Tolumonas auensis DSM 9187: one gene and its partner. Each later gene encodes a partner of the first gene's protein in a complex. Links are inferred from orthologs where the notes say so. Each region holds a gene or a part of one and is shown in the gene's direction. Other genes may lie near its edges. The genes, in order: holB and holA.

Evidence for each region.
Region 2: the proteins of holB (region 1) and holA are in contact, whole or in part, in a cryo-EM structure (PDB 8GIZ), measured with the Escherichia coli proteins. The link is inferred for Tolumonas auensis DSM 9187 from one-to-one orthologs.

What each region holds. Positions count from the first base shown.
Region 1 is NC_012691.1:2,394,598-2,397,925, reverse strand. What follows is about bases 23-3,022. They hold holB (DNA polymerase III subunit delta'), read left to right. Parts: upstream 23-1,042; coding sequence 1,043-2,002; downstream 2,003-3,022. Other genes in these bases: TOLA_RS11090 (insulinase family protein), read right to left, coding at 2,804-3,022; TOLA_RS11095 (TatD family hydrolase), read left to right, coding at 2,006-2,782; tmk (dTMP kinase), read left to right, coding at 429-1,058; mltG (endolytic transglycosylase MltG), read left to right, coding at 23-428. In the rest of the region: more of mltG, read left to right, coding at 1-22; more of TOLA_RS11090, read right to left, coding at 3,023-3,328. UniProt on the Escherichia coli protein: Part of the beta sliding clamp loading complex, which hydrolyzes ATP to load the beta clamp onto primed DNA to form the DNA replication pre-initiation complex.
Region 2 is NC_012691.1:3,103,834-3,107,118, forward strand. The notes cover bases 205-3,161. They hold holA (DNA polymerase III subunit delta), read left to right. Parts: upstream 205-1,142; coding sequence 1,143-2,180; downstream 2,181-3,161. Other genes in these bases: leuS (leucine--tRNA ligase), read left to right, coding at 205-648; TOLA_RS14475 (LPS-assembly lipoprotein LptE), read left to right, coding at 652-1,143; rsfS (ribosome silencing factor), read left to right, coding at 2,250-2,585; rlmH (23S rRNA (pseudouridine(1915)-N(3))-methyltransferase RlmH), read left to right, coding at 2,589-3,059; mrdA (penicillin-binding protein 2), read left to right, coding at 3,063-3,161. Also shown: more of leuS, read left to right, coding at 1-204; more of mrdA, read left to right, coding at 3,162-3,285. UniProt on the Escherichia coli protein: Part of the beta sliding clamp loading complex, which hydrolyzes ATP to load the beta clamp onto primed DNA to form the DNA replication pre-initiation complex.

The sequences.
Region 1 (3,328 bases):
GGAAAAACAGAGATAAATCAGTTCCTTATGATTCACCTTATGAAGCCCTGATCATGGCTTCGATTATTGAGAAAGAGACAGGTAAAGTGGATGAACGCCCTCGTATTGCATCTGTCTTTGTGAATCGTTTAAACAAGAAAATGAAACTGCAGACTGATCCGACCGTTATCTATGGTGTTAAAGATCGTTATGACGGGAATATCCGCCGCCGGGATCTGGAAGACGACAATCCATATAACACCTATGTGATTGACGGGTTGCCTCCTACACCGATTGCGATGCCGGGGAAAGCTGCTATCAAAGCAGCATTACATCCGGATAAAACTAATTATCTCTACTTTGTGGCTAAGGGTGGTGGAGCTCATAAGTTCTCAACTTCTTTGGCAGAACATAATAATGCGGTAAGACGCTATGTGCTGGAGCAATAGATGAGCGGTAAGTTCATTGTCATTGAAGGTTTGGAAGGTGCCGGGAAAAGCACGGCAGTTAGCTATGTTCTGGACTGGTTACGCCAGCATGGTATTACTCGGATAGAGACAACCCGTGAACCTGGTGGTACGCCGCTGGCAGAAAAAATGCGTAGCATAGTGAAAGAAGTGCACGATGAACCGCTGACTGTTCAGGCTGAATTGCTGCTGATGTATGCCGCCAGAGTTCAGTTGGTCGAAAACCGCATTAAACCAGCCTTGCAAAGCGGGTACTGGGTTGTGGGAGACAGGCATGATCTCTCTTCTCAGGCTTATCAGGGCGGTGGCAGGGGGATCGATCCGGTACTGATCAGCCAGATCAAGCAGGCTGTACTGGGGGATTTTGCGCCGGATCTGACTTTATATCTGGATATTGATCCGGCGATTGGTCTGCACCGGGCCAGACAGCGCGGTGAATTAGATCGTATTGAACAGGAGGCTCTGGCTTTCTTTCAGCGCACCCGGGCGCGTTATCTGGAATTAGCCAGACAAGACCCCCGGATATCTATCATTGACGCCAGTCAGACACCTGAGCAGGTACAAGCAGCCATCAATGCTGCACTGGAGCAGGCTTTATGTATCCATGGCTGATGCCATACTGGCTCCGGTTTCAGCAGGTTTTTGCCAGCAAGCGACTGCCTCATGCATTTTTGCTGGTCGGACCGGCAGGAATAGGTAAATCAGCATTAGCCGTTCAATGGGCCTCTCTGTTTTTGTGTGAACAACCACAACAGAATACACCTTGCGGTAAGTGCCATGCCTGTCAGTTATCCGGTAAACAGACGCATCCTGACTGGCATGTATATGGCGCCGATGATGCTAAATCCATTGGCGTAGATATTATCCGCCAACTGTCAGCTCAATTGATGAACAGTCCGCAATTGGGACGAGGGAAGGTTGCCGTTATTCTGCAAGCGGAACGGATGACCGAAGCTGCAGAGAATGCGTTATTAAAAACGCTGGAAGAGCCACCCGGTAATAGCTTGTTAATATTGCAGGCTGAATCAGCAATGAAGTTGTTACCTACCATTGTCAGCCGTTGTCAGGTCTGGACATTGCAGGCTGAAGAACAACAGGCGCTGACATGGTTACAACAACAATTGCCTGGCCGGGAAATCACACCCGCGCTCTTGCGCCTGAATCAGGGGGCTCCGCTTCGTACGCTGGAATATCTGAATGAAGGTGGTGAACAGCAACGGCTGGCAGTCATTAATGCGCTGGATGCATACCGGCAGCAACCCTGGACTATCAGCAGTCTGACCAAATGCTGGGTCTCAGCTATGCCGGTCACATTTGAGTGGCTGAGCCGGTTATTGCTGGATGCGCTGAAACTGCAACAAGGTGTGGTTATGCAGCAATTACCGTTCGCGGATCATCCGGCTTTATTGTCATTTCTTGCTCAGCGTCCTGCTGAGCGTTTATTAGAAAGTTTGCAACAGCTATTGCTACTGAAGCAATCTTTGCTGGATATGCCATCAGCTGTGCCGTCTATTCTCTTTGCCGACTGGCTAAATCAACTTCTTACCAAGGAATAACAAGTGTTAGTGGATTCTCATTGTCATCTTGATCGCCTCGACTACGACAAGAAACACCATGATCTGGCTGATGTATTACATAAAGCTGGGCAACGGGGTGTCAGTCATTTCTTATCCGTATCGGTAACGCTGGAAGCCTTTCCGGCGATGTTAACGTCAGTGCTGCCTTATCCTAATGTGTTTGCTTCCTGTGGTGTGCATCCGCTGGATCTGGAATCACCATGGAGTGGTGAGTTGCTGCGTGAGCTGGCTGTACATCCCCGGGTGGTTGCGATCGGCGAAACAGGATTAGATTACTACTACAGCACTGAAAATAAAGCGGAACAGCAGCACGCGTTCCGTGAACACATCCGCGTTTCCCGTGAGCTGAAAAAACCAGTTATTGTGCATACCCGCGATGCCAAAGCAGATACTCTGGCCATTTTACGGGAAGAGCAAGCCGGTGAAGTCGGTGGTGTATTGCATTGCTTCACTGAAGACTGGGCGATGGCGAAAGATGCGCTGGATCTGGGGATGTATATTTCTATTTCCGGGATTGTGACATTCCGTAATGCGGATGCACTAAGAGAAGTGACCCGCCAGATCCCGGCTGATCGTTTACTGATTGAAACTGACTCACCATATCTGGCTCCGGTGCCGCATCGCGGACACCAGAATGAGCCAGCCTATGTTGCTGATGTGGCTAAATTTGTCGCAGAACTGCGTGGCGTTTCGACGGAGTCACTGGCTGAGCAAACCAGCGAGAATTTCTTCCGTCTGTTTGCTCAGGCTCAACGCTGAATACCATGACATCAGCACAGCTCAGATAGACTGAAACTGTGCGGATGTCTGCTGAAACTCTGCTAAATAATCGATATGGACACCTTCAATCCCGCTGGTGTCTCCCTGATGCGCATCTCCCTGACTATAGAGCACGACTCTGTCAGCTTGTGATGAACCTAATGAACGGACAAAACGAATAAAATCCGCCCGTGAAAGTTGTTCGAGTTTTATGGCTACCTGTTCTCTCTGGCGGAAAGAGAAATCACGGCTGCCAATACTTCCCCATAATCGCTGACTGCGGGCACGTAAGTTGGCATCTGCTTCGGTCAGTTGACTGATCAGTCCCTGTTTGTTGCTTTGCCAGGTTTGCTCATTCATTTCTAGTAATTGCATATGGAAGGCATCAATAAATAACTCTATTGCAGCCAGCAAACCATCAGGTGCCATGACCGGAGACTGAACATAAAATACCAGTCCCGGATGCCGGTTCAGGGGTAGATTGCCTGTTCCGACGACATAGCCAAGCTGTTGCTGGGTTCGTAAATCGTGGAAGAAAGGTGAAGA
Region 2 (3,285 bases), 710 kb from region 1 along the record:
TTCATGATGTTTGCCTCACCAGCCGATATGACGCTGGAATGGCAGGAATCAGGTGTCGATGGTGCACAACGTTTCCTGAAACGTCTGTGGAAAGCGGTGGCCGAACATACTGCGAAAGGTGCCGCACCAGAACTGGACGTGGCGAGCCTGAGCAATGAGCAGAAAACACTGCGCCGTGAACTGCATAAGACCATTGCCAAGTTCAGCGATGACATTGGTCGTCGTCAGACCTTCAACACCGCCATTGCTGCTGTAATGGAGCTGATGAACCGTGTCGCGAAAGCACCACAAGAGTCAGACCAGGATCGCGCACTGGTACAGGAAGTGCTGACCAACGTCGTACTGATGCTCTATCCAATCACCCCGCATGTCTGCTTCCATCTGTGGCAGGCGCTGGGTAATGCGGATATCGATCAGGCCGCCTGGCCGGTAGCCGATGCCGCCGCGATGGTGGAAGACGAAAAACTGGTGGTGGTACAGGTCAATGGTAAAGTGCGCGGTAAGCTGACCGTGGCTGCCGATGCCACCCAGGAACAGGTACAGGCACTGGCGATGCAGGATCACACTGTGGCGAAGTTCACTGCTGATCTGACCGTGCGTAAAGTGATCTATGTCCCGGGCAAACTGCTCAATATCGTGGTTGGCTAATCTATGAAACGACTGGTTTGTGGTGTGATGATACTGGTGAGCCTCGTGCTCACCGGTTGTGGTTTTCATATGCGGGGCAGTATGGATGAAAAATTACTGCCATCGCAGCTGAAAGCGATCCATGTGGAAGGTGATGACCGCAGCGATATCTATCGCCTGGTCACCACACGTCTGCGTCATTCCGGTGTAAAGCTGGTTGACAGCAGCGACGAGGTTCCGGTGCTGAATCTGGGTAATATCAGTGTCAGTAACAGTGCTGCCTCGCTGGATAACCGCAGCCAGGTCGTGGAATATGTGATGCTGTTTAATACCGATTACAGCATCACCCTGCCGCATAAACCACTGCAGAAATTCAGTGCCCGCTTCAGCCGGGTGTTCCTGAACAAATCCTCACAGGCGCTGGCCTCTTCCCGCGAACAGGCACAACTGCGCAATGAGATGGAAGTTCAGACCGCAGATCTGATCCTGATCCAGCTCAGCCGTGTCGTCTTCTGATGCGGGTCTTCAGCGAACAATTAGCTGAACAGTTACAAGCAGGCCTTCGTGCCTGCTATCTTATTTTTGGCGACGAACCATTACAGAAAATGGAAGCGTTGCAGCAAATCCGTCATGTCGCCCGGGAACAGGGTTTTACCGATGTTTACCGCTTCAGCGCCAGCGAAGAACCGCTGCCATGGGATCATATTCATGCCTGCAGTCAAAGTCTGAGTCTGTTTTCCAGCCGGCAAATTATTGAGATCGAGCTGGGTGACAAACTGCCAAAAGAGTGGGCAGAACGGATCAGCGAATTACAGCAGCAACTGCACCCGGATCTGCTGCTGATTATTCTTGGCCCGCGACTGAACAGCAGTCAGAGCAAAAGCGGCTGGTTCACGACACTGGATAAACAAGGGATTTATATCCCGGTCGCCTTGCCGGATGCCCGCTATTTCCCGCGCTGGATGAAACTGCGCAGCCAGCAGAATGGCTTACGTATCGACAATGATGGCATTACCTTTCTGTGTCATGCCTTCGAAGGTAACTTGCTGGCAGCCGCCCAAGAGCTGGAAAAACTCGCGCTGCTGGCACTCCCCCAGCCACTGACCGTGGCGGTATTGCAGCACAACATCACCCGGCACAATGTCTTTGACCCCTTCAAATGGCTGGATACCTTGCTGGAAGGTAAGAGTCAGCGCGCCCTGCGCATGCTGGCACAGCTGCGGGATGAAGGGGTTGAACCCGGTATGCTGACCTGGGCGCTGGCCAAAGATCTGGAGCTGCTCTGGTCATTACGCCTGGCACAGGATGCCCGCCAACCACTCACCTCGTTACTGCAGGCGGCCAAAATATGGCCAAGCCGGCAAACGCTGGTACAGCAGGCCATGCAACGCCTGCCGGCGGACCAGTTACGCGACATGTTACGGATGATGAGCGAACTGGATCGCAGTAACCGCACCTTCGACAGTGCCACAGCCTGGCAATGGCTGCAGACCCTTTCACTGGCATTTCGCGGCAGCACTTCATTACGTTTTACCTTACCGGTACAACTCTGAAAAAGCGAATGCTGATCCCGCACAGCTGCATGCTATAATCGCGCGCTCATTAACCGGAGGAACATCTTCTTGCAAGGTAAACAACTACAAGACTTCGTCGTAGACAAGCTCGACGACATGAAAGCCAGCGATATTATGGTGCTGGACGTACACGGCATTTCGGACATTACCGACTGCATGATCATCTGTACCGGTAACTCTAACCGCCATGTACGCTCAATCGCTGAAAACCTTGCCGAAGAAATTCGTCATGCCGGCATGATGCCGTTTGGTGTGGATAACAACAGTGACGGCGAATGGGTAATGGTCGATTTGGGTGAAGTGATGGTGCATGTCATGCAAAACGATGCACGCCATCTCTATCAGCTGGAAAAACTGTGGAACCGTAATAGCAAGGCTGCCTGATCGATGAAGATCCAGCTTATTGCCGTTGGCACCAAAATGCCTGACTGGGTAACCACCGGCTTTAATGAATACCAGCGACGTTTCCCGAAGGATATGCCGCTGGAGCTGCTCGAAATTCCTGCCGGTAAACGCGGGAAGAACGCGGATATTGCCCGGATACTGGAAAAAGAGGGTGAACAGGCACTGGCCGCAGTAGGTAAATCAAGCCGCATTGTGACACTCGATCTGCCCGGAAAAAACTGGACCACGCCACAGCTGGCACAGCAACTGGAAAGCTGGAAACAGGATGGCCGTGATGTCGCTTTGTTAATCGGTGGCCCGGAAGGTCTGTCGCCGGCCTGTAAAGCCGCAGCGGAACAGAGCTGGTGTTTATCCGCGCTCACCATGCCGCATCCGCTGGTTCGTATTGTGGTCGCAGAAAGCCTCTATCGTGCATGGAGTCTGACCACCAACCATCCTTATCATCGCGAATAACTCATGACCCGGATTGCCTTTAAGAACAAAGCGCAGGAAAGTGCACTGTTTGCACGACGGGTATGGTTTTCTGTATTCGTCATTGCGCTGATGATCTCGATGCTGCTTGGCAACCTCTATTATTTACAGGTAGAGCAGTATCAGAATTATCAGACCCGTTCCAACAGCAACCGGATCAAAGTGATCCCCAGTGCTCCGCCGCGCGGTTTGATCTTCGATCGCAACG